DNA from 3 places in the Pseudomonas sp. MDV22-iso1 genome. Region 1 is predicted to be linked to each of the others. Evidence: predicted binding sites of a transcription regulator. Region 1 holds the regulator's gene; each other region holds the start of a gene.
The links. Region 1 encodes sigma-54, which starts transcription at its own class of promoters, with help from an activator protein. Its sites were predicted from a motif close to ANTGGCATNNANNTTGCTNT; they were not measured.
Positions count from the first base shown of each region.

Region 2: AC3ZVB_RS01950 (circularly permuted type 2 ATP-grasp protein) is a predicted target of sigma-54. The motif match lies at 5,600-5,619, and genes of this name have one in related genera.
Region 3: flgB (flagellar basal body rod protein FlgB) is a predicted target of sigma-54. The motif match lies at 7,910-7,929, and genes of this name have one in related genera.

Region 1 covers NZ_JBYVMF010000008.1:37,567-47,461, forward strand. Annotated here, with positions in the region: gene mlaE (lipid asymmetry maintenance ABC transporter permease subunit MlaE) at 1-640, opposite strand, end outside; gene AC3ZVB_RS11540 (ATP-binding cassette domain-containing protein) at 640-1,449, opposite strand; gene AC3ZVB_RS11545 (KpsF/GutQ family sugar-phosphate isomerase) at 1,725-2,699, shown strand; gene AC3ZVB_RS11550 (KdsC family phosphatase) at 2,699-3,223, shown strand; gene lptC (LPS export ABC transporter periplasmic protein LptC) at 3,231-3,803, shown strand; gene lptA (lipopolysaccharide transport periplasmic protein LptA) at 3,790-4,338, shown strand; gene lptB (LPS export ABC transporter ATP-binding protein) at 4,338-5,063, shown strand; gene AC3ZVB_RS11570 (RNA polymerase factor sigma-54) at 5,247-6,740, shown strand; gene hpf (ribosome hibernation-promoting factor, HPF/YfiA family) at 6,814-7,122, shown strand; gene ptsN (PTS IIA-like nitrogen regulatory protein PtsN) at 7,135-7,599, shown strand; gene rapZ (RNase adapter RapZ) at 7,602-8,459, shown strand; gene AC3ZVB_RS11590 (HPr family phosphocarrier protein) at 8,475-8,750, shown strand; gene AC3ZVB_RS11595 (ZIP family metal transporter) at 8,770-9,663, opposite strand; gene AC3ZVB_RS11600 (superoxide dismutase) at 9,694-9,895, opposite strand, start outside.
Region 2 covers NZ_JBYVMF010000001.1:418,875-428,769, forward strand. Annotated here, with positions in the region: gene AC3ZVB_RS01910 (CHAD domain-containing protein) at 1-4, shown strand, start outside; gene AC3ZVB_RS01915 (acyl-CoA thioesterase) at 309-1,106, shown strand; gene AC3ZVB_RS01920 (Mpo1-like protein) at 1,107-1,472, opposite strand; gene AC3ZVB_RS01925 (methyl-accepting chemotaxis protein) at 1,777-3,258, opposite strand; gene AC3ZVB_RS01930 (hypothetical protein) at 3,436-3,966, shown strand; gene AC3ZVB_RS01935 (PLDc N-terminal domain-containing protein) at 4,048-4,239, shown strand; gene AC3ZVB_RS01940 (hypothetical protein) at 4,460-4,693, shown strand; gene AC3ZVB_RS01945 (ribonuclease E inhibitor RraB) at 4,906-5,247, shown strand; gene AC3ZVB_RS01950 (circularly permuted type 2 ATP-grasp protein) at 5,651-7,060, shown strand; gene AC3ZVB_RS01955 (alpha-E domain-containing protein) at 7,073-8,023, shown strand; gene AC3ZVB_RS01960 (transglutaminase family protein) at 8,020-8,829, shown strand; gene AC3ZVB_RS01965 (c-type cytochrome) at 9,044-9,865, opposite strand.
Region 3 covers NZ_JBYVMF010000005.1:280,677-290,571, forward strand. Annotated here, with positions in the region: gene AC3ZVB_RS09175 (ATP-binding protein) at 1-318, opposite strand, end outside; gene AC3ZVB_RS09180 (response regulator) at 315-1,028, opposite strand; gene AC3ZVB_RS09185 (ribonucleoside-diphosphate reductase subunit alpha) at 1,766-4,660, shown strand; gene flgE (flagellar hook protein FlgE) at 4,912-6,237, opposite strand; gene flgD (flagellar hook assembly protein FlgD) at 6,269-6,994, opposite strand; gene flgC (flagellar basal body rod protein FlgC) at 7,010-7,453, opposite strand; gene flgB (flagellar basal body rod protein FlgB) at 7,457-7,867, opposite strand; gene cheR (protein-glutamate O-methyltransferase CheR) at 8,126-8,953, opposite strand; gene AC3ZVB_RS09215 (chemotaxis protein CheV) at 9,000-9,895, opposite strand, start outside.

The DNA.
Region 1 (9,895 bases):
CGAAGACGATACTTTTAATGATGCCGTTGAGCACATCTTCGGTGAACGTCACGCTGTTTTGCATGTTCGACCAGTAGGAGCCTTCGTAGACACCCAGCCAGTCGACGGCCACCCACGAACCACCCCAAATACCCACCACGCTGAAAATCATCGCCAGCACCGGCAGGGAAATGAAGCCGGCCCACAGGCGCGGGGCAATGATGTACTTGAGCGGGTCGACACCGATCATTTCCAGACTGGACAGCTGTTCGGTGGACTTCATGTTGCCGATTTCGGCCGTCAGCGCAGACCCTGCGCGTCCTGCGAACAGCAAGGCAGTGACCACCGGGCCCAATTCACGCAACAGCGTCAGGGCAACCATCTGTCCGACCGCCTGTTCCGAACCATAGCTGGACAGAATGTTGAAACCTTGCAGCGCCAGCACCATGCCGATGAACACCCCGGAGACCACAATGATCACCAGGGACATCACGCCCACCGAGTGCAGTTGCTTGATCAGCAGGCCGAAACCGCCGCCAATGCCGCCACGGCCGAGCAAGGCATGAAACAGGAACAGCGTCGCACGCCCGAACACCGCGACGGCATCGATTGCCGCGTGGCCGAACCGGCGCACTCTTTCTATTAGTGAAATCTTGCGCATCAACGCTTCCCCAGAAGATCTGCGCGGTAATCCGTCGCTGGAAAGTGGTACGCGACCGGACCATCGGGTTCGCCTGTCATAAACTGACGGATACGCGGATCATCCGAATTCATCAGTTCGTCCGGCGTGCCCTGCCCCAATACCTGTCCGTCGCCGACTACATAGATGTAATCGGCGATGCTGGCGGTCTCCGCCAGGTCATGGGAAACCACGATACTGGTAATGCCCAATGCATCGTTGAGCAAGCGGATCAGGCGCACCAATACGCCCATGGCGATCGGGTCCTGCCCCACAAAAGGCTCGTCATACATGAGAATCTGCGGATCCAGCGCAATCGCCCGGGCCAGCGCGACACGACGCTTCATGCCACCGGACAATTCGTCAGGCATAAGGTCGATGGCCCCACGCAAACCCACCGCCTGCAATTTGAGCAGGACGATGTCCCGGATCATTTCTTCAGGAAGCTCGGTGTGAACACGTAGCGGAAAGGCGACGTTCTCGAATACATCGAGATCGGTAAACAGTGCGCCGCTCTGGAACAGCACACCCATATGCTTGCGCGCATCGAACAAATCGCTGCGAGACAATTTCGGCAGATTCTGGCCGTTGACCCAGACTTCACCGGCGGTGGGACGCAACTGGGCGCCCATCAACCGCAAAAGCGTGGTCTTGCCACACCCGGAAGGTCCCATGATGCCGGTGACCTTGCCGCGCGGGATACGGATATCGACGTTATTGAAAATGCTGCGCGCACCGCGCTTGAAGGTCAGTCCCTTCAGCTCGACCGCGTAGGCGTTATCGGCACTCATCTAAACTCCTTGCGATGCAGCCTCACACTCGGACGCCTGACTTTCTGGCGAAAGCACATACCTCCCGGACAGGCCGAACTGGCGGCGAACTATATCACTGCAACGGCTCGCCGCCCAAGGCTAAAGCCGGCCGATATTCAGACACATGACGGGGCAAAAGCCTCATTCAGAGCGGATTAGTAACAGGGAGTGACAAAGCGCGACGAACTTACGTGAGGGTTTCGATCATAACCGCTATAATCGCCGCCTTTTCATCAGGCTATACGATTCCCGACATGAGCCAATCCAGCGAGCTTGTTCAATCAGCACAACGCACCATCCGCCTCGAACTGGAAGCCGTACAAGGCTTGCTTCCACGTATCGATGCAGATTTCGTACGCGCGTGCGAGATGATTCTGGCCAGCAAAGGCCGCGTAGTCGTAGTCGGCATGGGGAAATCCGGGCACATCGGCACCAAGATCGCTGCCACGCTCGCCAGTACTGGCACCACGGCCTTTTTCGTGCACCCGGCTGAAGCCAGTCACGGCGACATGGGCATGATCACCCGTGACGACGTCATCCTTGCCCTGTCCAACTCCGGCTCGACCTCCGAGATCGTGACCCTGCTGCCCCTGATCAAGCGCCTGGGCATCCAGCTGATCAGCATGACCGGCAATCCTGACTCGACGCTGGCCAAAGCCGCCGAGGTCAACCTCAACGTCCACGTCGAACATGAAGCGTGCCCGCTGAACCTGGCGCCCACGTCGTCGACCACCGCCGCCCTGGTCATGGGTGACGCGCTGGCCGTCGCATTGCTGGAAGCACGCGGCTTCACCGCTGAAGACTTCGCCTTTTCCCATCCAGGTGGCGCCCTTGGCCGTCGTCTTCTGCTCAAAGTGGAAAACGTCATGCACGCGGGTGAAGCGCTGCCGCAGGTTCCGCGCGGCACCCTGCTGAAGGACGCCTTGATGGAAATGACCCGCAAGGGCCTGGGAATGACCGCGATCCTGGAAACCGACGGCACACTCGCCGGGATCTTTACCGACGGTGATTTGCGCCGCACCCTCGACCGCGCCATCGACATCCATAATGCAACCATCGACCAGGTCATGACGGTTCACGGCAAAACCGCACGCGCCGACATGCTGGCCGCGGAAGCCCTGAAAATCATGGAAGACCATCGAATCAACGCCCTGGTGGTCGTGGACAAGGAGGACCGTCCGATCGGCGCCTTCAACCTCTCCGACCTGCTCCGCGCGGGAGTCATGTAATGAGTACCGATCTGCTGCAACGCGGCAAGAACATCAAGCTGGCGATCTTCGACGTCGACGGTGTCCTGACTGACGGACGCCTTTACTTCCTTGAAGATGGCAGCGAATTCAAAACCTTCAGCACCCTCGACGGCCAGGGCATCAAGATGTTGATGGCAGCCGGCGTTCAGACCGCTATCATCAGCGGTCGCAAGACTCCGGTGGTTGAGCGCCGGGCAAAAAACCTCGGCATCCCCCACCTCTACCAGGGTCGCGAAGACAAACTGGTGGTGCTTGACGAGCTTCTTGCCCAACTCGGCCTAAGCTATGAACAGGTCGCCTACCTCGGCGACGATCTGCCGGACCTGCCGGTGATACGCCGCGTAGGCCTGGGCATGGCAGTGGCCAATGCCGCCAGTTTCGTGCGCGAACATGCTGATGGCGTCACTCATGCCCGTGGTGGTGAAGGTGCCGCTCGCGAATTCTGCGAATTGATCCTGCGTGCCCAAGGCCGCCTCGATGCGGCGAACGCTGCATACCTGTGAGCCCATTATGCTGAGCAAAAAGTTTCGCAACATATTGGTGTTCGGTTGCATCGCGGCGATATTTGCCGCGGTCGGCTACTGGAACATCAGCCCGGAACGCTTCCTCGACAAGCCTCCGACCAATACAGAAGAAAGCCCTATCGATTGGTATGCGACCAACACTCACACGCTGCAATACCTCGAAGACGGCAAAGTGCAGTATGAAATGACCTCGGAGAAAGCCGAGCACGTGAAAGCCACGGACATTACTCTGGTTACCAAACCCGACCTGAACATGTACCGCGGTACCGATTTTCCGTGGCACGTCACCAGCGAACGCGGTGAAGTGAACTCAGGCGGCACCGAAGTCGAACTGATTGACAACGTCCGCGTCAAACGCACCGACGAGAAGAATCGCGACACCTTGATCACCAGTACTCGCATGACGGTGTTCCCGCAGGAGCAATATGCGCAGACCGAGCAACCCGTTAGAATCGACGGCGCCGGTGGCGTCTCGACTGGTACGGGAATGAAAGCGTATTTGAAAGAAAGCAGGATACACCTGCTATCGAACGTAAGAGGACAGTATGAGGCTCGTTAAAACCCTCCCTATTTTGCTCAGTCTGGGCGCAGCACTGGGAAGCGTGAGCGCCTGGGCTCTGCCGAACGATCAGCAACAGCCAATTCGCATTCAGGCCGACGATGCCCAACTGGACGACAAGAACGGTGTTGCCACTTACACCGGCGACGTGATCATCACCCAAGGGTCGATGAAGGTTACCGGCAATAAGGTAACCATGACCCGCGCGCCGAATGGCGACATCGACGTGGTCACCTCGGTCGGCAACCTGGCTTACTTCGAGCAACTGCAAACCGCCGGCGATGCCAAACCCGTTCAGGGCTGGGGTGTGACCATCCAGTACCACGCCACGCAAAACCGCGTTGTACTGATCGACAAGGCCAAGGTCATCGACAAGGACAACAACGTCACTCAAGGCGAGAAAATCGTCTATGACACCGAGAAAAAGCTGGCGAGCGCTGGTCGCGCTACAGGTAGCAAGGTGACCGAGTCGCGTCCACGCATTGACATGGTAATTCAACCTAAAAAGAAAACCGACGAGCAGAAGGCCCAGTAATGGCAACTCTGAAAGCTCAGCATCTGGCCAAAGCCTACAAGAGCCGCCAGGTTGTGCGTGATGTCAGCCTGTCCATCGACAGCGGTCAGATCGTCGGTTTGCTCGGGCCCAACGGCGCCGGCAAGACCACCTGCTTTTATATGATTGTCGGCCTCGTGCAGGCCGATCAGGGCCGTGTACTGATCGATGACCTCGACGTCAGCCATCAGCCAATGCACGGCCGAGCCAAGGCCGGTATCGGCTATCTTCCGCAAGAGGCGTCGATCTTCCGCAAACTGTCGGTGGCCGATAACATCATGGCGATCCTCGAGACCCGCAAGGAACTCGACAAGGCGGGCCGCCGGAAGGAGCTCGAAAGCCTGCTTCAGGAATTCCACATCAGCCACATTCGCGACAACCTCGGCATGAGCCTGTCCGGCGGTGAACGTCGCCGCGTGGAGATTGCACGCGCGCTGGCCACCAACCCGAAATTCATCCTCCTCGACGAACCGTTCGCCGGCGTGGATCCGATTTCGGTGGGTGACATCAAGCAGATCATTTATCACCTCAAGGCCAAGGGCATCGGCGTCCTGATCACTGACCACAACGTCCGTGAAACCCTGGATATTTGCGAAACGGCGTATATCGTCAACGATGGCCAACTGATCGCCGAAGGCGACTCCGCCACGATCCTGGCCAACGACCTGGTCAAGGAAGTGTACCTGGGGCACGAGTTCCGCTTGTAAGCGCGGAAGTGCCTGGTCATTCGTCCGAGCGCTCGTACCGATAAAAAATCAACGTTTTTTTATTGTTACAGCGCTCTAGGCAAACGCTGCGGTTTCGGGCATATGATTTGCTTATGTTTGGCGCCTCGGCGCCCTGTAGTGGATGGCGCAAGCGCGCCGGCGAATAAGGTTTAAGCCCCTGCCATGAAACCATCGCTAGTCTTGAGAATGGGCCAGCAGCTGACGATGACACCTCAGCTGCAACAGGCCATCCGCCTTCTCCAATTGTCGACCCTGGACCTGCAACAGGAAATCCAGGAGGCTCTGGAGTCCAATCCGATGCTCGAACGCCAGGAAGAAGGCGACGACTTCGACAACGCCGATCCTTTGGCCGACAAAGCCGAACAGCAACCTAACGCCGATGTTTCGGAACCCTCCTACCAGGAAACCGCCCCTACGGTGGACAACCTCGAGGAAGGTGACTGGAACGAGCGCATCCCCAACGAGTTGCCTGTTGATACCGCGTGGGAAGACGTTTACCAGACCAGCGCCAGCAGCCTGCCTAGCAACGATGACGACGAGTGGGATTTCACCACCCGCACATCCGCCGGCGAAAGCCTGCAAAGCCACTTGCTATGGCAACTGAACCTGGCACCGATGTCCGACACTGATCGCCTGATCGCCGTGACCCTGATCGATTGCATCAATAATCAGGGCTATCTGGACGAAACCCTCGAGGAAATTCTCGAAGCCTTCGACCCGGAACTGGACATCGAGCTCGATGAAATCGAAGCCGTCCTGCACCGCATCCAGCAATTCGAACCCGCCGGCATCGCCGCCCGTAACCTGGGTGAATGCCTGCTGTTGCAACTGCGCCAGTTGCCCGCCAAAACCCCTTGGCTCGCCGAAGCCAAGCGTTTGGTCACCGATTACATCGACCTGCTGGGCAGCCGTGATTACAGCCAGCTGATGCGCCGCATGAAGCTGAAGGAAGACGAACTGCGCCAGGTGATCGAACTGGTTCAGAGTCTTAATCCACGCCCGGGCTCGCAAATCGAATCCAGTGAAGCCGAATACGTCGTTCCTGATGTGATCGTGCGCAAGGACAACGAACGCTGGCTGGTCGAGCTCAACCAGGAATCGGTGCCTCGACTGCGGGTCAACGCCCAATACGCCGGCTTTGTTCGCCGCGCCGATACCAGCGCAGACAACACCTTCATGCGCAATCAGTTGCAGGAAGCTCGCTGGTTCATCAAGAGCCTGCAAAGCCGCAACGAAACGTTGATGAAAGTAGCCACCCAGATCGTCGAGCATCAGCGCGGTTTTCTGGAGTATGGCGACGAAGCCATGAAACCGCTGGTGCTGCATGACATCGCTGAGGCGGTGGGCATGCACGAGTCGACGATTTCACGGGTAACCACGCAAAAATTCATGCATACCCCCCGGGGCATTTATGAACTGAAATATTTTTTCTCCAGCCACGTCAGCACTTCCGAAGGCGGCGAATGCTCTTCCACGGCGATCCGCGCGATCATCAAAAAACTGGTTGCCGCGGAAAATCAGAAAAAGCCGTTGAGTGACAGCAAGATCGCTGGTTTACTGGAGGCACAAGGCATTCAGGTGGCTCGCCGCACCGTCGCCAAGTACCGCGAATCCCTCGGGATCGCGCCTTCGAGCGAACGTAAGCGGTTGATGTAAGCCACGCCACAGCGTTCCAGTGGTAGATCATCTGATCTACCGCTTTATGCACTGGCAACGAAGGAGAAGCTGTATGCAAGTCAACATCAGTGGACACCAACTGGAAGTGACCGAACCCCTGCGCACTTATATCGGCGAAAAACTCGACCGGTTAGAGAGGCATTTCGACAAGATCACAAACGTGCAAGTCACGATGACTGTCGAGAAGCTGCTGCAGAAAATCGAAGCCACGCTGCATATCCCCGGCGGAGAAGTGGTCGCCAACGCAGAGCATTCAGACATGTATGCCGCCATCGACCTGCTGACCGACAAGCTGGATCGCCAACTCAAAAAGCATAAGGAAAAGACCCAGAGCCTCCTCCAGGGCGCAACCGGTCGTTAACACTCCCAACCCATGATCCGACTTGAAAGCATCCTGACCCCCGGCCGTTCCCTCGTGAACGTGCCGGGCGGCAGCAAAAAGAAAGCCCTCGAGCAAATTGCCAACCTAATCCACCGCGAAGTGCCGGATCTGGCCATGCAGGATGTCTTCGAGAGCCTGGTCGCCCGTGAAAAACTCGGTTCTACCGGTTTTGGCAACGGCATCGCGATCCCCCACTGCCGCCTCAAAGGCTGCGAAAGTCCAATCAGTGCATTGATGCACCTGGACGCACCCATCGATTTCGACGCCATCGACGGCGCTCCGGTTGACCTGCTGTTTGTTCTGCTGGTCCCGCAAGCCGCCACCGATGCGCACCTGGAGCTACTTCGTCAGATCGCCAGCATGCTCGATCGCAAGGAAGTGCGCGAAAAACTGCGTAGTGCCTCGAGCAATGAAGCCTTGTATCAGGTTGTCCTGGACGAGCAGAACGGTCAGTAATCATGCGCTTGATCATTGTCAGTGGCCGTTCCGGCTCAGGTAAAAGTACCGCGCTCGATGTCCTTGAAGACAACGGTTACTACTGCATCGACAACTTGCCGGCAGGGCTTCTGCCTGAATTGGCCGAACGCGCACTGATTCACACGGAACTGGCTCAACCGCTGGTGGCCGTGTCCATCGACGCGCGTAACCTGCCAAGCCACCTGTCGCGGTTTCCAGAGCTGCTGGAAGAAGTCCGCAGCCGACACATCAAGTGCGATGTGTTGTACCTGGACGCCGACGAGGAAACACTGCTCAAGCGTTTTTCGGAAACCCGTCGCCGGCACCCGCTGAGCAACGCCAATCGCTCGCTGGCCGAGGCGATCTCCGACGAAACCAATTTACTGGGCCCTATCGCCGACCTGGCTGACCTCAAGGTCAATACCACTAACCTGAACCTGTATCAGCTGCGCGACACCATCAAGCTGCGGCTGCTCAATCAGCCTGAGCCCGGCACGGCGTTCCTGGTGGAGTCTTTCGGGTTCAAGCGTGGCATGCCGGTGGACGCCGACCTAGTGTTCGATGTGCGCTGCCTGCCCAATCCGTACTGGAAGCCCGAGTTGCGCGAGCAGTCCGGGCTGGACCAACCGGTTGCCGACTACCTGGCAGCGCAACCGGACGTAGAGGAGATGTTCCAGGACATTTCCACCTACCTGCTCAAATGGCTACCAAGATTTGCCGCGAGCAACCGCGCGTATGTCACCATCGCTATTGGCTGTACCGGCGGGCATCACCGCTCCGTCTACCTGACCGAACGCCTGGGTCAGACCCTGCAACAATCCCTGAAGAACGTCCAGGTCCGCCACCGCGACCTCAGCTAAAGGATTCACATCGCGATGCCTGCTCTGGAAATCGAAATCATCAACAAGCTGGGCCTGCACGCTCGCGCTTCTGCAAAATTTGTCGGCGTCGCCGGGCAGTTCAAGGATTGCACGATCAGAGTAGGACGCACGCCGGAATCAACGGTCGACGGCAAAAGCATCATGGCAATGATGATGCTCGCGGCCGGCAAGGGGACCAAAATTTACATCAGCACCGAAGGCGAAGATGAGCAAAAGGCGCTTGATGATCTCAAAGCGTTGATCAACGACTACTTCGGCGAAGGCGAGTAAAACCAAAAGATCTTTAACCTCAGGCCAGCGCCGTATCCATCACCATCATCAGACAAAACCCGATCAGCAACCCAAGGCTGGCCAGTTTGTCGTGACCGTTACGGCGCGACTCGGGGATGACTTCGTGCGTGACCACCAACAGCATCGCCCCGGCAGCCAGCGCCAGTCCTAGCGGTAGTAGCAGCTCAGCAAGGCTGACCAGCCAGGCGCACAGCAGTGCGAAAACCGGCTCAACCAGCCCTGACGCTGCACCAATCAGAAATGCCCTCACCCTGGACATGCCCGCCCCCGCCAACACCAGCGCGATTACCAGCCCTTCCGGCACGTCCTGCAACGCGATGCCCATCGCCAGGCTGTCGGCATCAGGCATTCCACCACCTGCCGAAACACCGACGGCCATGCCTTCGGGAATGTTGTGGGCGATGATGGCAAACACGAACAACCAGATCCGCGGCGGAATCACCGGTCGCTCCAGCGTGCCGACCAACATTTCCGGACTGGCGCCAGAGACTTTCAGGTCGACCAGATACAACCCGAACGCGCCGAGCATGATGCCAAAACTGATCAGGCCACTGGCGGCCCAAGGCGACAGACCCAGACCTTCAGCAGCAGAGATGCCTGGCACGATAAGCGAGAACGCCGTCGCCGCCAGCATCACCCCGGCACCGAAACCCAGTAGCGTATCGCTCACGGTCTGAGGCATCCGCCGAATGACCAGAACCGGCACCGCGCCCAAGGCCGTACCCAAGGCGCAGATAGCCCCGCCTTGCAATGCGCGCATCAGTTTCGGCTCAAGATCCAGCCATGCCAGCCCCTGGACAAACAACAACGACATGCCCGCCAGCAGTAGTAGCGATCCCAACGCGTAACGAAACATTCGTCCACTTCCGGTCGCCAGTGTTTCAGTGCCCATAATCAGCCTTGGTTGGTATTTATAGAAGACTTAGCTCAGCGCAGCCTGATAGCGCGCTGCGACTTCCGGCCAATTGATCACGTTGTAAAACGCATTGATGTATTCCGGACGGCGGTTTTGATACTGCAGGTAATAGGCGTGTTCCCAGACGTCCAGGCCGAGGATGGGCGTGTTGCCATTCATCAATGGGCTGTCCTGGTTACCGCTGCTTTCGACGATCAGGGTCTTCTGC
Region 2 (9,895 bases), on a different contig from region 1:
ATAAACCACGCGGTCCCCCTGTGGCTGTCGAACACTCTGTCTGCGTACGTTTTTTTTTGGAATAAACGCGGTCCCCTGTAGGAGCTGCCGAAGGCTGCGATCTTTTGATCTTCTGCGCCGTCAAATAAGCCAAAAACCAAAAGATCGCAGCCTTCGGCAGCTCCTACAGGGAACCGCGTGCATAGGATCGTCCGAACGCGACCCTGCATCCAAGGCTCTTATGTCAGTGCTTTTGGCCGGTATAAGCGCTGTATCGCCCTCTCTGGCTGGTTAACATTCCTCCATTCTTTTTCTGCTCCGAGGTCTTCATGCGTTTTTCCGATCTGCTCGACGCCGTCCGCAGCCAGCCGCTGGAGCTGTCTATTCCGGCTGAATGGGCTCAAGGGCGCGCCAGTTTCGGTGGCCTTGTCGCCGCGCTGCAATATGAAGCCATGCGCGCCAAAGTGCCGGCCGATCGCCCGGTACGATCGCTGGCAATCACCTTTGTCGGGCCGGTCGAGCCGGACGTGCCAGTCAGTTTTGAAGTGGATGTCTTGCGCGAAGGCAAGGCCGTCAGTCAGGTGCTGGGCCGGGCCATGCAGAAGGGGCAGGTCGTAACGCTGATCCAGGGCAGCTTCGGTGCGTCACGCCCGTCCGAAGTGTCGGTACCCGCCGAACCCGCGCCGGAAATGAAACACTGGGACAACTGCCAGGAGTTACCGTACATCAAGGGCATCACCCCGGAATTCATGCGCCATCTGGCGATGCGCTGGAGCGTCGGTGGCCTGCCGTTCACCGGCAACACGTCGCGGGAAATGGGCGGTTGGGTGCGTTTACGCGGGGACGTGAAAGAAGAGCCTGTCAGCGAGTCGCATATCCTGGCGCTGGTCGATGCCTGGCCGCCGGCGTTGTTGCCGCACCTGAAAAAACCGGCGATGGGCAGCACGCTGACCTGGACCATCGAATTCGTCCAGCCGGTCCTTGAACTGAGCACGCTGGACTGGTGCAAGTACCTCGTCGACATCGAATACGCCGCTGACGGCTACGGTCATGCAGCCGCGAAGCTGTGGAGCGCGGACGGGCAGTTGATTGCGATGAGTCGGCAAACCGTGACGATTTTCGCCTGATCAATGGCGGCGGTGGCGCTCACGCCAGGCGCGCCACCAGCCGCCGCTGAGGAAAAACCTCGGGAAGGTCACAAACTGCTCGACAAACAAACGCGACAGCGCATCTTTGCGGTCACTGAACGGTTCAGCGGCTTGCTCTTCGAGCTGGTGGCCATGGCGCTGAAGGGCCAGTGCTGCCAGCAGGCCGATGACACCAATGGCGATGTTCACCAGGTTCAGGCCGAACACTCCGGTAACAATCAGCAGAAACGCCACGATAAACAGCGGCACGGCAATCAGGTGCAGCACCAGATTGGTCGGGTGCTGATGATTGTTCGGGTACGCACGCCATTGCCAGGCGGGAAGGTTGGGATGACGTTTACCCATGATGTTTCTCCTCAATCCGTGTTGAACACATGATTGAAGAATAGGCCCGGCGGGGAGGGGTGGCGAATCGAGGTTGGCTATCGATGTGATAGCGATCATGGGCAAAGGGTTGATGCTGATCGCGCCCGTCGACACAAAACAAACTGTAGGAGTGAGCCTGCTCGCGATGGCGTCCTGTCAGTCGACAACATCTTTGCCTGACCCACCGCCATCGCGAGCAGGCTCACTCCTACAAGTTCGTGGGGTTCCCGAAAAGGACAGTCAACACAAAACAAGCTGTGGGAGCTTGCTCGCAAAGGGCCCCTTACAGCTTGAGCTGCCCTATCGCCTTACTCAATTCCCCTGCCAGCGCCGCCAACTCATTGCTGGTAGTCGCCGAGTTGACGGTCTGCGCCACCGTGTTCTCGGTCACGTCCCGGATACTCACCACCGCCCGGTTCATCTCTTCCGCCACCTGGCTCTGCTGCTCGGCCGCCACCGCGATCTGCGTATTGCTTTCGCGCATCTGCGCCACGGCGCTGGTGATTTGTGCCAGTGCCGCGCCGGCCTCCAGCGCTTGTTGCACGCATTCGTCAGCCTTGAGCGAACTGTCCTGCATGAAATCCACGGCGTCGCGGGTTCCGGCTTGCAGCGCCGAGACCATGATCGTGATCTCGTCTGTCGAAGACTGCACACGTTTGGCCAGGTTGCGCACTTCGTCCGCGACCACCGCAAAACCACGGCCCATTTCACCGGCACGAGCCGCTTCAATGGCGGCGTTCAGTGCCAACAGGTTGGTCTGCTCGGCGATGCTGTGAATCACCCCGACCACGCCGTTGATCTTCTGACTGTCCTCGGCCAGGCGCTGAATCATTCCGGCGGTTTGCTGCACCCCTGAAGACAACCCGGCAATCGATAGCTGCACACGACTGACCACGGCCTGACCGCTGCCGGCCAGGGTGTCAGCGGTTTGCGAAAGGTCGCGGGTTGCGCCAGCGTGCTGGGCGATGTGATAAACAGTGGCGGTCATCTCGTTGATGGCAGTGGCGGCCTGATCGGTTTCACTTTGCTGGCCGAGCATGCCGTGACGCACCTCGTCCATGCTCGACGCCAGACGCGCTGCGCCGTCATCCAGGTGCCGCGCAGTGCTGGCAACGGTGGTGACCACGCGCTGATAACCGGCCTGCATCGCGTTGAACGCGCTGGCCATCTGCCCGACTTCATCGGTGCAAGCCAGTGGGACACGCGCGGACAGGTCGCCGGTTTTTTCAACATGCAGCATCACGTCTTTCAACGTATTGAGTTGGCTGAGCAGGAAGCGGATCAACAACTGTGAGGCGCCCAGCATGGCCAGCATCAGGATAAACACCGCCACCGCATAGTTGGCGAACCGTTCGCCGAACACCTGGGTCAGGCTCGGGCCATGCGCAACCAGCGCGACGGATTGGCCGTCGGTCCGGGTGAAGACGTCGGCGCCCATCAGCGGGTTATCGCCAAACACCGGCATCGAATTCAATTCGACCCAGCCATTGGCACTGGCCAGCTCCTGTATCGGTTGACCCTCCAGCATCGGCGCTTCGCCACGCCTGAACGTCAGCAGGTTATCGACCTTGGGCAGCGGTTGCCCGGCAGGCCAGGCATTGAGCAATCGTGCCTGGGCCTGGGCTGACGCCTGGGCGGCGTGACTGCGCGCCTGTTGTTCGAGCTGTACGGCGTACAACACCAGCAACAGGGTGGTGACGAAGGCGACGGCGTTGACCGCCCAGAATTTGTACTTCAACGAGATGTTGCTAAGCCAGGCACCCATGGAGGTCTTCTCTGATAGCGGAAACAGTTTCGGCAAGGTGCCATTATTGTGCCGCTACTGAGGCCGACGAATCTTGATGTGCGTCAAGGTTCCCTGCGAGGCGGTGTACGGGAATTGCCGGGCGTTATGCGCTATCCTTCGCGCCTTCAAAATTCCCTCGCTACAGGATTCCATCCCATGAAAGCCGCCCTCGTCGAACTCATCACTAAAATCAGCTCCGGGTGCATGAGCGATGACGAAATCCTCAAGGTGGCAGACGAAGCGGCCCAGGCCTACGCCGATCCAGTGGCATTTCTGACGGCCAATCCGGACATCAACTACGACGACACCTTCCCGATCCCGTTGGGCGAATGGGTGGTGGTGGGCAGTCTGCCGGAGACGGTGTTGTTCCAGGCGGACACCTACATGGATCTGTTCGCCCAGATCGTCGCCTCGTTCGGCCCGGGTGTCGACTTCAACATCAAGCCCAAGCAGCTGGCCAAAACCGAGGACCTGACCGCGCTTAATCGCATTCAGGTGCAGATGGGCAGCATGAACAAAGAGAATGGCGGCTATGTGCTGATGAACTTCAGCCAGCTGCTCGATGACGAGCTGCAAGTGGTGCTCGTGTTCGGCAACGATGTACCGCGCGTGCTTGAGCTGTGCGCCAAAATCGGCATTGCCGCTGCGCCATCCCTGGAAGCGCTCAAAGTCGCCATCCACGTTTAAGCCAGCAAACGGCTAATAAAACGGAACCCTTGTGAGGGCCGGCTATCCTAAGAGGGCAAACCACTCTTAGGGAGCGTCACCATGGGTTCCACGTTCAACGGTCTGATTGGCCTGATTATTCTCGCCCTGGACATCTGGGCCATCATCAACGTACTGAAAAGTGGCGCATCAACCGGCATGAAAATCGTCTGGGTGCTGCTGATTCTGCTGCTGCCGGTTCTGGGCCTGATTATCTGGGCCATCGCCGGACCACGGGGTAATGTGCGGATCTGATCGAACATGCAAATCCGACACTTTTCTCTGTAGGAATGAGCCTGCATCGCGATGCGGTCTGTCTGTCACATGCTTGCTGAATATGCCGCCGTCATCGCAAGCAGGCTCGCTCCCACACGTTCTATTTTTTCATGTCAGCGCGCATCCGTTTGAACGATCACTCAGCGTAAAAGTCCAGATACATGTAAGCCCACTTGCGGGTTTTATCGAGGAGGCAGTGATGCAAAAGTGGAAAATCACTTTCGTGGATGATCACGGTGAAACAGTCGACGAAGTCTTTGAGTGCGACGAGTGCCCGGACAACGAGCACGCCGCCAAACTCATCAAGGCCCGTCTCCTGCCGGTCGCTGCCGAACTGGATCTGAACGATCTGGAAGGGCGAACCGATGATGCAAGCGTCAAAAGTCTCAAAACCCAGAACAGCATACAAATCCTCGGCATTACTCCCGTCTGATACAACTCCTGTCACATTGATAACAGGCCTTGGCAGCTGCTCGGTCAAAGGGCTACTCTGCAAGCGAGATCAGCGATTGGATCGCTAAGGTCTGGTCTTGTCAGCTACATGCTTGTTCCCATCGGCAACCTGGTTGTCGTATCGCCCTCACCAATCGGCTGAGGGCGTCGGGAGTACGGAAAGTCTATCCATCGGATTCAGGAGGACGTTTCATGAGCACAGCCTATCAAGAAGACATCAGCAGCAGCGTGCTGCGCCGCATGAAAGAAGGCGGTTTCGACTTTTCAAAATTCCATCCCATCGAGTTCTACGCCATTTTTCCCGACGAGGAGCGGGCTCGCAGAGCAGCAGGTCACTACCGTGGTGAATCCTTGAATGCGCAAATCAGCGTGCGCGACGACGGCGCCTGGGCGCTGGAACTGAGCAAGGTGATGTACGCCACCTACGATGACATTGGCGATTTCGAGCAGGGTTTCGAGGCGGTGGTTGAGCCTCTGGGCGGCATCATCGAAGGATGGGGCGTGAAGCAGGAGGTACGAGGGCTACTCGCATAACACTATGAACAGCAACATTACTCAGCAACGGCTGACCTTCGGGTTGGCCGTTTTCGTTTGCGCTTGATAAACATCTTTTGCTCTTGTCTTTGATTCATAACATTTCAAAAGGCAAAAAAAAGCCGCCCAAAACAGGCGGCTAAAAGGGAAGTTCGGTGAGCTTTTCCAGCGAATGCGCCAATTATCCGCGGCCTCAGCCAAGCAGTGAAATCAACTCTGACTATGCTGGTGATAGCGACAGCATTGCTTCGCAATGGAGCGGGGGCGATCAGGTTGGGGCATTTGCCGCACAGGATTGGTGCGGTATGGCTGAGGCGTTTATCCAACCGATTGATATCAAAGCGTTTATGCCGATGGCACGGGCCTTGCGATGCCTAGATGTCCGGGTGACAAGGAGTACGGCATGATCCGCACCTATTTTGATGAAATGTACGATGCCGGCGGCCAGGTCCGCCCGCATTATCGGGAGTTTGCCCGCTGGCTTGCCGAGACGCCTGACGAGCTTCTGGCGCAACGTCGACGCGAGGCCGATCTGTTGTTTCACCGCGCCGGAATTACCTTCACGCTCTACGGTGACGAGCAGGGCACGGAGCGTCTGATTCCTTTCGACACCATCCCGCGCAGCATTCCCGCCAGCGAGTGGCGCGTCGTTGAGCGCGGCTGTATCCAGCGGGTCAAGGCGTTGAACATGTTCCTCGCCGACCTTTACCACGAGCAGCGCATCATCAAGGCCGGCATCATTCCGGCCGAGCAGGTGCTGGCCAACGAGCAGTACCAGTTGGCGATGCAAGGGCTTGATCTGCACCGGGATATCTATAGCCACATCTCCGGCGTCGATCTGGTGCGTGACGGCGACGGCACCTATTACGTGCTCGAAGACAATCTTCGAACGCCGAGCGGCGTCAGCTACATGCTCGAAGACCGCAAGATGATGATGCGGCTGTTCCCCGAACTGTTTTCGGCCCAGCGCATTGCGCCCATCGACCACTATCCCAACCTGCTGCTCGACACGCTGAAAAGCTCCAGCCCGATCGATAACCCGAGCGTGGTGGTGCTGACGCCGGGACGCTTCAACAGTGCATTTTTCGAGCATGCGTTTCTGGCGCGGGAAATGGGCGTTGAGCTGGTGGAAGGTGCGGACCTGTTCGTGCGGGACGACAAGGTGTTCATGCGCACCACCGACGGACCAAAAGCCGTCGACGTGATTTACCGTCGTCTCGACGATGCCTTTCTCGATCCGCTGGCGTTCAACCCGGACTCGATGCTCGGCGTGCCGGGGCTGCTGTCGTCCTACCGCTCGGGCAATGTGGTGCTTGCGAATGCCATCGGCACCGGGGTGGCGGACGACAAGTCGGTGTATCCCTTTGTCACCGACATGATCCGCTTTTACCTGGATGAAGAGCCGATCCTCAAGAATGTGCCGACGTTCCAGTGCCGTAATCCTTCTGAACTTTCCCACGTGCTGGCCAATCTTCCAGATCTGGTGGTCAAGGAAACCCAGGGGTCCGGCGGCTACGGAATGTTGGTCGGGCCGGCGGCGACCGCTGCGGAAATCGAGTCGTTCCGCGCACGCATCAAGGCCAAGCCCCACGCGTACATAGCGCAGCCGACCTTGTCGCTGTCGACCTGTCCGACCTTTGTTGAAAACGGCATTGCTCCACGCCACATCGACTTGCGTCCGTTTGTATTGTCTGGCCGGGAAACCCGGGTCGTGCCCGGTGGTTTGACCCGTGTCGCCCTGCGCGAAGGCTCTTTGGTGGTGAATTCCTCCCAAGGCGGCGGAACCAAGGACACCTGGGTAGTCGAGGATTGAAGGAAGCTTGCCATGTTAAGTAGAACTGCCTCGGATCTGTATTGGATGTCGCGTTACCTGGAGCGGGCGGAGAACCTCGCACGGATGCTCGACATCAGTTACTCCCTGTCACTGATGCCGCAGGATGGCCGCGGTGACGGGTTGCACGAACTCGCGATGCCGCTGCTGATCACCGGCACCCTGGACGATTACCTCGAGCGCCACGGCGATCTGCATGCCGAACGCTTACTGCATTTCTTCGCCCTGGACGCAGCAAATCCGGCGAGCATCTACAGTTGCCTCGGTGCGGCGCGGGCCAGTGCCCATGCGGTGCGTGGCCGAATCACAGCCGACATGTGGGAAAACATCAACGCCACCTGGCTGGAAATTCGCGGGATTGCCGATCAGGGCCTGAGTCGCTACGGCATGAGCCGTTTCTGCGAATGGATCAAGGAGCGTTCCCACCTGTTTCGCGGCGCGTCCTACGGCACGATCATGCGCAACGATGCCTTCCGATTCATTCGTTTGGGCACCTTCATCGAACGGGCGGACAACACGCTGCGCCTGCTCGACGCCCGATACGAAATGGCCGGTGATCAGGCGGAAGCCGTGAGCGACGGCACGGCTCACGCGTATTACCAGTGGAGCGCATTGTTACGGGCCTTGTCGTCCTTCGAGGCCTACACCGAAATCTACCGTGATGCACCCGGTGCCCGGCACGTGGCCGAGTTGCTGTTGCTGCGTGCGGACGTTCCACGATCCCTGCGCGCCTGCACGGAAGAAATCGACCAGATTCTTGCCCAGTTACCCGGGGCCAACGGACGTCCCGCGCAACGCCTGGCCGCAGAAATGGATGCACGCCTGCGCTACACCGGCATCAATGAAATTCTCGACGAAGGCCTGCACGCCTGGCTGACCGAGTTCATCCCGCTGGTGCGCCAGTTGGGTAACGCCATACACACTTCTTACCTGGAGGCTGCATGAGACTTTCCATTAGCCACGAAACCACCTATCACTACGAAGATCAGGTGCGGGCGAGCATCCAGTACCTGCGGCTGACACCCCACGACAGCGAGCGGCAGCACGTGCTCAGCTGGCAACTCGACCTGCCGCGCCCGGTGCGTGCGCAACTCGATCCGTTCGGCAATATTCTGCACGTACTGACCATGGACGAGCCCCATGAGGCGATCATCATTGGCGCCCGTGGCCAGGTCGATATCGACGAGCTGCGAGAGGCCGAGCACGAGAGTCAATCGGCGCTGCCGTTCCTGCGATTCACGCGCTTGACCGAGCCTGACGAAGCCTTGCGTGCGTTCGCGGACAAAGAGTGCAAAAAGCGTCGAGATCGCACGGCACTGATCGACCTGATGCATGGCCTGAATGCCTACATGACGTACACGCCGGGTTCTACTGAAGTCGACACCAGCGCTGCTCAGGCCTTCGCCGGACGTTCAGGCGTTTGCCAGGATCACACCCACGCCTTCCTCGCCTGCGCCCGTAGCCTGGGCATTCCGGCGCGTTATGTCTCGGGGTATCTGTACAGCGAGAACAGCGAGCACCTGGCCAGTCACGCCTGGGCGGAAGCCTGGCTGGATGACGCGTGGTATAGCTTCGACGTGACTAACGAGCTGGCGCGGCCAGAACGGCATCTGAAACTGGCGGTGGGTCTGGATTATCTGGACGCGTGCCCGGTACGCGGAATGCGCCGGGGCGGCGGGAGTGAACAGATGCACGCGAAGGTGTTTGTATCGCCGACGCCGATGCCGTTTATCTCGGTGCAAGAGCAGTAATTCCTGACGCAATTGTCCGGTGCAACATACAACTCTATGTTCACCGACGATCCCTTGTAGGAGCTGCCGAGTGAAACGAGGCTGCGATCTTTTGATCTTGTTTTAAAGGTCGAGATCAAAAGATCGCAGCCTCGTTTCACTCGGCAGCTCCTACAGGAGAATGTGTTCTCCAGTAGGTGTCTGCTCACGAGGTAGCGGCCCGGGCAACCTGATTTCAGGGCTTAACCTTGCGCCCAGCCATGTGCTTCAAATACCCCACTAACATCTCCAGATCCCCGTCCGGCAGCACCTGCTCCGTAAACCCCGGCATCTTCGCCTGCGGCCACTGCCGCAGACTCTGCGGATCGCGGATATAGCGCTTCAGGAAATCAGCCCCGAAATACTCGGTAGGGTTGAACGGAATGTTCAGGTCCGGCCCAAACTGCGAATCCCCGGCACCGTTCAATCGATGACAGGCCAGGCAATTTTTCTGAAACAACGCAAACCCCTGGTTCACCGGGTCGTCCGATTTCAACGCGGGATCAGGTAACAGGGCAGGGAAGCGCTCGGCCACAGGTGCCAGTTGTTTGATGCTTGCCACCTCGAATGGCCACTGTTCAGGGCTGATATTGCCGGCCTGCGGATCCGTCCAGACCAGATAAAACGGCCCCGCACTGTGCTTGCCCTCAGACAGCTCCGGCCAGGGCCTGGCCGGGTCTTCAATCGCCAGCCACGCCCTGGCACCCTTGTTATTGAGCAACGGCCCGGCGGCCAACTCAGCAGCGAACCCGTCCAGCGCCACGGCTTGCAGATGGTCGTCAGGCGTGATGCCGGTCAACAACGCCGCCAAGGGCACCGCGCGATAGGTCATTTCACGCTTGTAGGAAACGTCGTTGGCAATCGTGATGGTCTGGACGTTTGGGTGCTTGAGCAGCTCCTCGGTTTGCCAGGTGCGTTGGTTCGCGCCCAGCTGCAGTTCCAGCTGTGCGGCGAAGAGGGGCGTGCTGAGCAGCAAGGCCCCGAGCAGAAGAAGCGTTTTCAAAAGATCGCCGTCCATGTCGTGGGAGTGCCGCAAAGGTTGGCACAC
Region 3 (9,895 bases), on a different contig from region 1:
CCCGGTTTGTTCGACCAGCGCCTGGCCGCGCAGCACACGAGTGCGCTGGGTGAGATCAAGGTCGGTCTGGGTGAAGGTCTTCAGCGCCAGCGGAATACCCAGCAGGCGCTCCCACACCAGCAAGGCACGGTGGCGTTCGGTTTCGTTCATGGGTTGCAGGTTGTCGGCCATCAACGAGAACGTGCCATGAGCCAGGCGCTCGCGGTATTGCTCGCTGCGCACCTGATTGAGCAAGTGCAGGGCCAGCACGCCGAGCACCGCCACCAGAATCAGCGCCGCGCACATGCCGCCATAAATTCGCAGGAAGATCGAGTTCACAGGGTGCAGGCTTCCGGAACGAACAAATAGCCTTTGCTTCGGATGGTCTTGATCAGCCGAGGGTGCTCCGGGTCATCGCCGATCTTGGGGCGAATGCGCGAGATGCGCACATCGATGGAACGATCCTGCCCGTCGTAACCAATGCCGCGCAGTGCGGTGAAGATCTCTTCGCGGGAAAGTATGCGCCCGGCGTTGGCCACCAGCAGCCAGAGCAGATCAAACTCGGCGCTGGTCAATTCGATACTGGCGTCACGCAGCCAGGCCTCGCGCAAAGCGTTGTCCACCACCAGCGGACCGAACTGCAGACGCCGTTGTTTTTCAGGGGCGACCTCAGGCGCCTCGCTGCGCCGCAGCAAAGCCTGGATACGCGCCAGCAAGAGCCGAGGACGAACCGGTTTGCACACATAGTCGTCTGCCCCCATGTCCAGCCCCAGAATCTGATCGGTGTCGTCGGTACGAGCGGTGAGCATCAGAATCGGGCCGTCGAAACGGTCGCGAACCTTGCGGCAAATGCTCAAGCCATCTTCGCCGGGGAGCATCAAGTCAAGGATCACCAGGTCTGGCTGCTCCTTGATGATGCGGGCCGCGGCCAGTGCCCCGTCACCTTCGATTGAAACGCGCAGGCCGTTGGCCTCCAGGTAATCGCGGGTCAGTTCGGCCAGACGCTGGTCGTCCTCCACAATCAAAACCTGCCAGGCTTCTTGCTCCACGGTGACCTCTGCTTGCCGAAACACTAATAAGGAAGGATCCACCCGTCTTTTTGTAATGATTGGGGAGGATAAGAAAATGCGTACACATGGGCCGATTGTATAAACGTCGCTCGCCCAGAACACAAGGCGGCAAATGCGTTCGGACATGGGCATTTTTTGTGGTAGGGTTCGCGCCCTTAAAAAACCACCGGACAGTTTCCGACCGCTGAAAACCCATGACAAACGGTCTACTCCAGCAGGGTCGCGGGCTACACGCTGATTCCAGGTTTCACACACAATTTACGCACAGGCTTATCCACAGGTAGTACGTTGCAACACCCTCCAAAACGCACTATCTTGTACCCCGGCGCGAAAAAAACCCTACATGTAGGGTTTTGCACAAAAAACCAAACACAAACCAGACACCAATTTCAAGCGCTTTTATTGCCTCTTTCTGGTTGAACCAAACGTATTTTCGAAAGACCAAACCGCTCGTGCGGATGGCTACTGTTTTTGGGCCGTAAACGGCGAAACGGTACGGGTGTTGCAGTCAATTGCTGTCACCCAAAAGGAATTCGGTTTCAGGCTCCAGGCCTGCGACCAAAGACTTCGGCATGGAAGCGGCGCCCCAATTGCCCCTTCCTGATCTGTCCCGAAGTTGGTATGCCCGGCCCCCGCCGGTTGTAGTGCTTCAGGACGGAACGGTGGGCACCGAGACGGTGCCCAAACAAACATAGAGAATGTGGAGACAACCCCCCATGCAAACCGACACAACTCGCGAGAACCCGCAGGGCACCTTGCCGCAGGCCGCTGATTCGAATTCGGATCTGTCCGCCACCGCGCCTGGCCAACTGCGCGTGATCAAGCGTAACGGCACTGTCGTTCCTTATACCGATGACAAGATCACCGTCGCTATCACCAAAGCGTTTCTCGCAGTTGAAGGCGGTACCGCTGCCGCTTCGTCGCGAATTCACGACACCGTTGCCCGCCTGACCGAGCAGGTCACCGCGACCTTCAAGCGTCGCATGCCTTCCGGCGGCACGATCCACATCGAAGAAATCCAGGACCAGGTTGAACTGGCCCTGATGCGTGCCGGCGAGCAGAAAGTTGCCCGCGACTACGTGATCTACCGTGACGGTCGTTCGAAAGAACGCGCTGCCCATGCTCCGGCCGAAGAAGCGGTCAACGCTCACCCGTCGATTCGCATCACCCGCGCCGATGGCACCTTTGCCCCGTTGGACATGGGCCGTCTGAACACCATCGTCACCGAAGCGTGCGAAGGCCTGGAAGAAGTCGACGGCGACCTGATCCAGCGCGAAACCCTGAAAAACCTGTACGACGGCGTGGCCCTGACCGACGTCAACACCGCCCTGGTGATGACCGCCCGTACGCTGGTCGAGCGTGAACCGAACTACTCGTTCGTGACCGCTCGCCTGTTGATGGACACCCTGCGTGCCGAAGGCCTGAGCTTCCTGAACGTTGCAGAAAGCGCGACCCACCACGAGATGGTCGACCTGTACGCCAAGGCCCTGCCTGCCTACATCGCCAAGGGTATCGAATTCGAATTGCTGAACCCGGTCCTGGCCACCTTTGACCTGGAAAAACTCGGCAAGGCAATCAACCACGAGCGCGATCAGCAGTTCACGTACCTGGGCCTGCAAACCCTGTACGACCGTTACTTCATCCACAAGGACGGTATCCGCTTCGAACTGCCGCAGATTTTCTTCATGCGCGTGGCCATGGGCCTGGCCATCGAAGAAAAGAACAAAGAAGACCGTGCGATCGAGTTCTACAACCTGTTGTCGTCCTTCGACTACATGTCGTCGACTCCGACCCTGTTCAACGCCGGTACCCTGCGTCCACAGCTGTCGAGCTGCTACCTGACCACCGTGCCGGATGACCTGTCGGGCATCTACCACGCGATTCACGACAATGCCATGTTGTCGAAATTTGCAGGCGGTCTGGGCAACGACTGGACACCGGTTCGTGCACTGGGCTCTTACATCAAGGGCACCAACGGCAAATCCCAGGGCGTTGTTCCGTTCCTGAAAGTCGTGAACGACACCGCCGTTGCCGTTAACCAGGGTGGCAAGCGCAAAGGCGCTGTCTGTGCCTACCTGGAAACCTGGCACATGGACATCGAAGAGTTCATCGAGCTGCGCAAGAACACCGGTGATGATCGTCGTCGTACCCACGACATGAACACTGCCAACTGGATTCCTGACCTGTTCATGAAGCGCGTCTTCGATGACGGCAAATGGACCCTGTTCTCGCCGTCCGAAGTACCGGACCTGCACGACCTGACTGGCAAGGCCTTCGAAGAGCGTTACGAGTACTACGAAGCCCTATCCGAGTACCCGGGCAAGATCAAGCTGTTCAAGACCATTCAGGCCAAAGACCTGTGGCGCAAAATGCTGTCCATGCTGTTTGAAACCGGCCACCCTTGGCTGACCTTCAAAGACCCGTGCAACCTGCGCAGCCCGCAGCAGCACGTGGGCGTGGTTCACAGTTCGAACCTGTGCACCGAGATCACCTTGAACACCAACAAGGACGAGATCGCCGTTTGCAACCTGGGCTCGATCAACCTGCCGAACCACATCGTCAACGGCAAGCTGGACACCGCCAAGCTGGAACGCACCGTGAACACCGCGGTTCGCATGCTCGATAACGTTATCGACATCAACTACTACTCGGTGCCCCAAGCGAAGAACTCCAACTTCAGGCACCGTCCAGTCGGTCTGGGCATCATGGGCTTCCAGGACGCGCTGTACCTGCAGCATATTCCTTACGGTTCCGACGCTGCCGTCGAGTTCGCCGACAAGTCGATGGAAGCGGTCAGCTACTACGCGATCCAGGCTTCCTGCGACCTGGCTGACGAGCGCGGTGCCTACGAGACGTTCCAGGGTTCGCTGTGGTCCAAGGGCATCCTGCCGCTGGATTCGCAACAGATCCTGATCGAGCAACGTGGCCAGAAGTACATCGACGTTGACCTGAACGAATCCCTGGACTGGGCACCGGTTCGCGCCCGTGTACAGAAAGGCATTCGTAACTCCAACATCATGGCCATCGCACCGACCGCGACCATCGCCAACATCACTGGCGTCTCGCAGTCGATCGAACCGACCTACCAGAACCTCTATGTGAAATCGAACCTGTCGGGCGAATTCACCGTGATCAACCCGTACCTGGTTCGCGACCTGAAGGCTCGCGGTCTGTGGGACTCGGTCATGATCAACGACCTGAAGTACTACGATGGTTCGGTGCAGCAGATCGAGCGTATCCCGCAAGAACTCAAAGAGCTCTATGCAACGGCGTTCGAAGTGGACACCAAGTGGATCGTTGACGCGGCAAGCCGTCGTCAGAAGTGGATCGACCAGGCTCAGTCGCTGAACCTGTACATCGCTGGCGCTTCGGGCAAGAAGCTCGACGTCACCTACCGCATGGCTTGGTACCGTGGTCTGAAAACCACTTACTACCTCCGTGCCCTGGCAGCGACCAGCACCGAGAAGTCGACCATCAACACGGGCAAGCTGAACGCTGTTTCGAGCGGCGGCAACCACGGTGAAGATTCGGTTCTGGCAGCTCCAGCCGGTCCAGCTCCAGTGCCGAAGGCTTGCGCCATCGACGAGCCGGATTGCGAAGCTTGCCAATAAGCTGAGCCGGTAAAACGAAACCCCCGACAGGCCTCAGGCGTGTCGGGGGTTTTCTTTTTCAGGTCTTTAAACATCAGAAGATCGCAGCCTCGTTTCACTCGACAGCTCCTACAGGGTCAGGCCGGGAGCGTGATTCCTTGTAGGAGTTGTCGAGTGTAACGAGGCTGCGATCTTTTGATCTTGATATACACACAGATATAAAAAACCCCTCTTCCGAGGGGTTTTTGTTTAACGCTACAACCCAACCAGCATCAGGTCATCTGAATGATGGTCTGCATGATGGTGCTCTGGGTGGAGATGGTCTTCGCGTTCGCCTGGTAGTTACTCTGCGCCTTGATCAGGTCGACCAGTTCATTGGTCACGTTGACGTTGGACTCTTCCAGGGAATTGGAGCGGATCGTACCCAGGCTACCGGTTTCCGGCGAGTCGTAGCCCGGAATACCCGATGAGTAGGTTTCTTTCCAGGCAGTGCCACCGACCGCTTGCAGGCCTTGTTCATTGGTAAAGCTGGCCAACGATATCTGGCCGATCGGCTTGGTTTGGTAATTACTGAAATTCGCCAGCAGTACGCCGCTGCCATCAATGGTCAGGTTGGTGATCTGGCCAGTGGCGTAGCCGTTCTGTACCGGAATCGAACGTGCGGTGTCGGCGTTGTATTGGGTGGTGTTGCCCATGGCGATGGTCACGCCATCCGGGTTGGAGCTGGCGCCGTTGGCCTTCCACACGCCGTCGGTCACAGTACCTGGAACCCAGTTGGTCACCTTCAGCTCATTGCTGATGGTCGAAGTCGGCGGAGTCGTCGGCGGAGTCACTGGCGTACTGATTTGGGTTAGTTTGCCAGCCGAGTCAAATGTCATGGTCGAAGGAACCGGGTTGGTCGGCAGGCTGCCGTCCATGTTGCGTCCATCGATCAGCGTGTAGGTATCCCACGTGTTAGCACTGGTTTTCACCATGTACTGATTCATCTCGTGCTGATTGCCCTGGCTGTCGTAGATCGGCGTATTGAATTGCTTGCTATAGGTCTCAGACTTGGTTGGATCGAATTTGTTGGTGGCAACGGTCTGGTCAATGACCTTATCCGTGGAGTTCAGGTTAATCGTCGACGACACCGCGCTACTCGACTTCGGAGCCAGGTTGGAGGTGTCGATACGCAGGTCGGTCAACATACCGTTCTGGATCTTGCCGCTGGCATCCACACCGTAGCCCTGCAGGCGGGAAGTGCCGTCGGTGTTGGTGACATAACCGTCCTTGTCGACCTTGAACGTACCGGCGCGGGTGTAGGACAGCGAACCGCTGTTATTGAGCACGAAGAAACCGGAGCCGTTGATGCCCATGTCCAGTACGTTACCGGTGCTGCTGATATCGCCCTGGGTGAATTGCTGGGAAACGTTGGCCAGGCGCACACCGCTGCCGACGACCTTGCTTCCGGTACCCAGCTTGGTGGCCGAGTAGACGTCTTCGAATTCCGCACGGGACGATTTGAAACCGGTGGTCGCGACGTTGGCGATGTTGTTGCCGGTCACGTCCAGTTGTTTGTTGGCTGCAAAGAGACCGCTAAGGCCGATATTGAAAGACATGTTTCACTCCTTTATGCCGGGTTAGTCGGCTTTACATACCAATGGTTTGTACTTTGGACAGGGCGATGCTGCCCAGCCCGGCGAGGTTGAGCATCAACTCACCGCCCGTCTGGCTGATGGTCACGCTATTGACCGTCGCTGGCAGGTTGGTGACCAGCGATACAGCCTGGCTGTCGATGGTGGCCGTCGCCGCGAAGGTGTAAGTACCCGACTCGACCGTATTACCCGCGCTGTCTTTTCCGTCCCAGATAAAGCTGGCATTGCCGGCAGTCTGGCTGCCCATGTCGATGGTGCGGACGACCTTGCCGTCCTTGTCGGAAATCTTCAGCGCGACAGCAGGGACAGAGCCCGGAATGGCCACGGTACCGGTCATGCTCTTGGAGGTATCGACAACCGCTTTATCGCTAGGCGCGATCACGGAGCGCCCCACCAGCGACGAGGCCTGCAAAGCCTGCGACGAGTTGTAGTTACCGGCAATGCCACTCACCGTATCGTTGAGTGTGGTGATGCCTTCCAGACTGCTGAACTGCGCCAATTGGGCGACGAACTCGCCGTTGTCCTGCGGTTCGAGCGGATTCTGGTTTTTCAGCTGGGTCACCAGCAACTGCAGGAACGCGTCTTTGCCCAGGGCTTTTTTGCCGGCAGCGCTATTGGTTGCCGACGCCAGGCCATCACTGGTGGTGGAGGTGTTCTTGATCGAGGAGTTGGCCAGGATGTCGTTGAGGCTCAAACCGCTTGTCGTATCGGTAACACTCATCTGAGTCGCCCCTTATCACTGACCGAGAGTCAGGACCTTCTGCATCATGGTTTTGGCCGTGTTCATCATTTCGGCGTTGGTCTGAAAGGACCGGCTCGCGGAAATCATGTCGGCCATTTCCTCCACGACGTTGACGTTCGGGTAGTAGACATAGCCCTTGGCATCAGCAGCCGGATGGTTCGGCTCGTAGCGAGCCTCCAGGTTGCTCTGGTCTTCGACCACACCCAGCACTTGCACACCCTGACCCGCCGCGTCCTGATTCTGGAACAGCGAATCGCTGCCGCCGCTCTGGCCACCCTGGAACATGGTGGCGAACACCGGATGACGCGCGCGGTAGGTTTGATCGATGCTCGACGAGACGGTCTCGGCGTTGGCGATGTTACTGGCGACGGTGTTCAGGCGAGTGGTCTGGGCACTCATGCCGCTACCGGCAATGTTGAAAACACTGGACAGGGACATGAATTATTCTCCGCGCAGGGCTGAAATCAGCCCTTTGAATTTACTGTTGAGCAAGGTGAAGCTGGCCTGGAAGTTGACGGAGTTTTCCGCGTAGTTCGACTGTTCCAGCTGGGCGTCCACGGTGTTCTGATCAATCGACGGTTGCATCGGCGTGCGATACAGCAATGACTCGTCACCGCTGTCCAAGCCTTGGGCCTCGATATGACGGCTGTTGGTCATGTTCAGCGCGAAACCGCCGCCGCTCTTGGTTTTCTCGCTCTGTTCGGCAAGCACCTTCGAGAAGTCCAGATCCCGAGCCTTGTAGTTCGGGGTGTCCGCGTTGGCGATGTTGTTGGCCAGGACTTCGGCACGCTGTGCGCGGAAGTTGAGAGCCTGTTGGTGAATACCGAGCGCTTTATCGAAGCTGATGCTCATGTCGGGAAACCTTCGGGTGACCTGATTTTTCGTACGGTGAACTTAGCAAGCCGCGTGCCAATTGGAGAAACCCCGCAAACAGTGGGTTTGCGGGCAGTGGCAAGTGTGGCAATGACAGAAAAGCGGCAATCGACTTCCGCCGCCTGCCGCTTTTCTGCCGCTTTCCAAGGACAACACCTATCCGTGTAGGAGCTGCAATTGCGGCATACAAAAAAAGGAGCCCCTGAGGACTCCTTTTTTATGTCTGCCGCAATTGCATCACTTCGCCTGGTAAATGATCCCCGGGCTGCACTGGACCATCTGGTAATGATCCGGCAATCCATTCAGCGCTTCGGAAGCGCCGAGGAACAGATAGCCCCCCGGTTTCAACGTGCTATGGATGCGCAACAGGATGTCTTTCTTCACCTCGGCGGAGAAGTAGATCAACACGTTGCGGCAGAACACGATGTCGAACTTGCCAAGCGCCGCGTAACTGTCCAGCAGATTGAACGAGCGAAACTCCACCCGACTCTTGATCGGCGCCTTGATGGCCCAGCGTCCCGGTCCCTTGGGATCGAAATAACGCTGCAGACGCTCGGGCGAAAGACCACGACCGATTGCCAGGCTATCGTACTCGCCAATCTTGCAGTTGGTCAGCATGGTGCCGGAAAGATCAGTGGCAACGATCTGCACACCCATCTTCAATTGCCCCAGGTTGACCCGCTCGAACTCATCGATCGACATCGACAGCGAATACGGTTCCTGACCCGACGAGCACGCGGCCGACCAGATTCGCAGGCGCTGGCCGGGCGCCGCCTTGATCGCTTCCGGCAGTACCTTGTTCTTCAAGACTTCAAACGGATAGGTGTCACGAAACCACAGGGTTTCGTTGGTCGTCATGGCATCCACCACCATCTCGCGCAAACCACTGCGCGGCTGGGTCTGGATGCGCTGGACCAGCTCACCCAGGGACTTGATACCTTGCTGCTCCATCAGTTTGTTGAGACGGCTCGATACCAGGTACTGCTTGTTTTCACCAAGCAAAATGCCACAGGCTTTTTCCAGGAATACCCGGAACTGTTCGAAATCCAAATTACCCGTAGACAATGATGCCGCCTCTTAACTCGTGTTGACCGCCAGGGACAAAAGGCCCCTAGCTGATATCTGCTGCTTTGATCCGGTCGACTACCCGGGATGCCAGGTCATCAGGGCGGAATTTGGCAAGGAAGTCATCGGCACCGACTTTCTTGACCATCGCCTGATTGAACACCCCCGACAACGAAGTATGCAGGATGATATGAAGCTTTTGCATGCGAGGGTCACTGCGGATCTCGGCGGTGAGGGTGTACCCGTCCATTTCCGGCATCTCGATGTCGGAAATCATCATCAGGAACTCTTCTTCCGGCTTTTTACCTTCATCGACCAACTTGCGCAGGTAATCCAGCGCTTGCCGACCGTCGTTCAGCGCCACCACTTCGACGCCGACCGTTTGTAGACAACGCGAGACCTGCTTGCGTGCCACCGACGAGTCGTCGACCGTCAGCACGCGCAGGGACAGCGCCTTGTGCTGGGTTTCGACATCCACTACGCCCACGGAAATCGCTTCCGGTGTCGGCGCCACTTCCGCCAGGACTTTCTCGACGTCGATGATTTCGACTAGCTGATTGTCAACGCGGGTCACTGCCGTGAGGTAGTGATCGCGTCCAGTGCCCTTGGGCGGCGGATGGATCTCCTCCCAGTTCATGTTGACGATGCGTTCCACCGAGCGCACCAGGAAACCCTGGGTCTTGGTGTTGTACTCCGTGATGATCACGAACGGATTGCTCTGATCCAGCAATCGACCTGAACCGGTCGCCATTGCCAGATCCATAATCGGAATGGTCGCCCCCCGAATACTCGCCACACCGCACACGACAGGATTGGACTTGGGCATCACGGTCAGCTTGGGGCATTGCAGCACCTCGCGAACCTTGAATACATTGATCCCATAGAGCTGCGGGCCGTCAAGACGGAACAACAACAGCTCCAGGCGATTCTGCCCTACCAGTT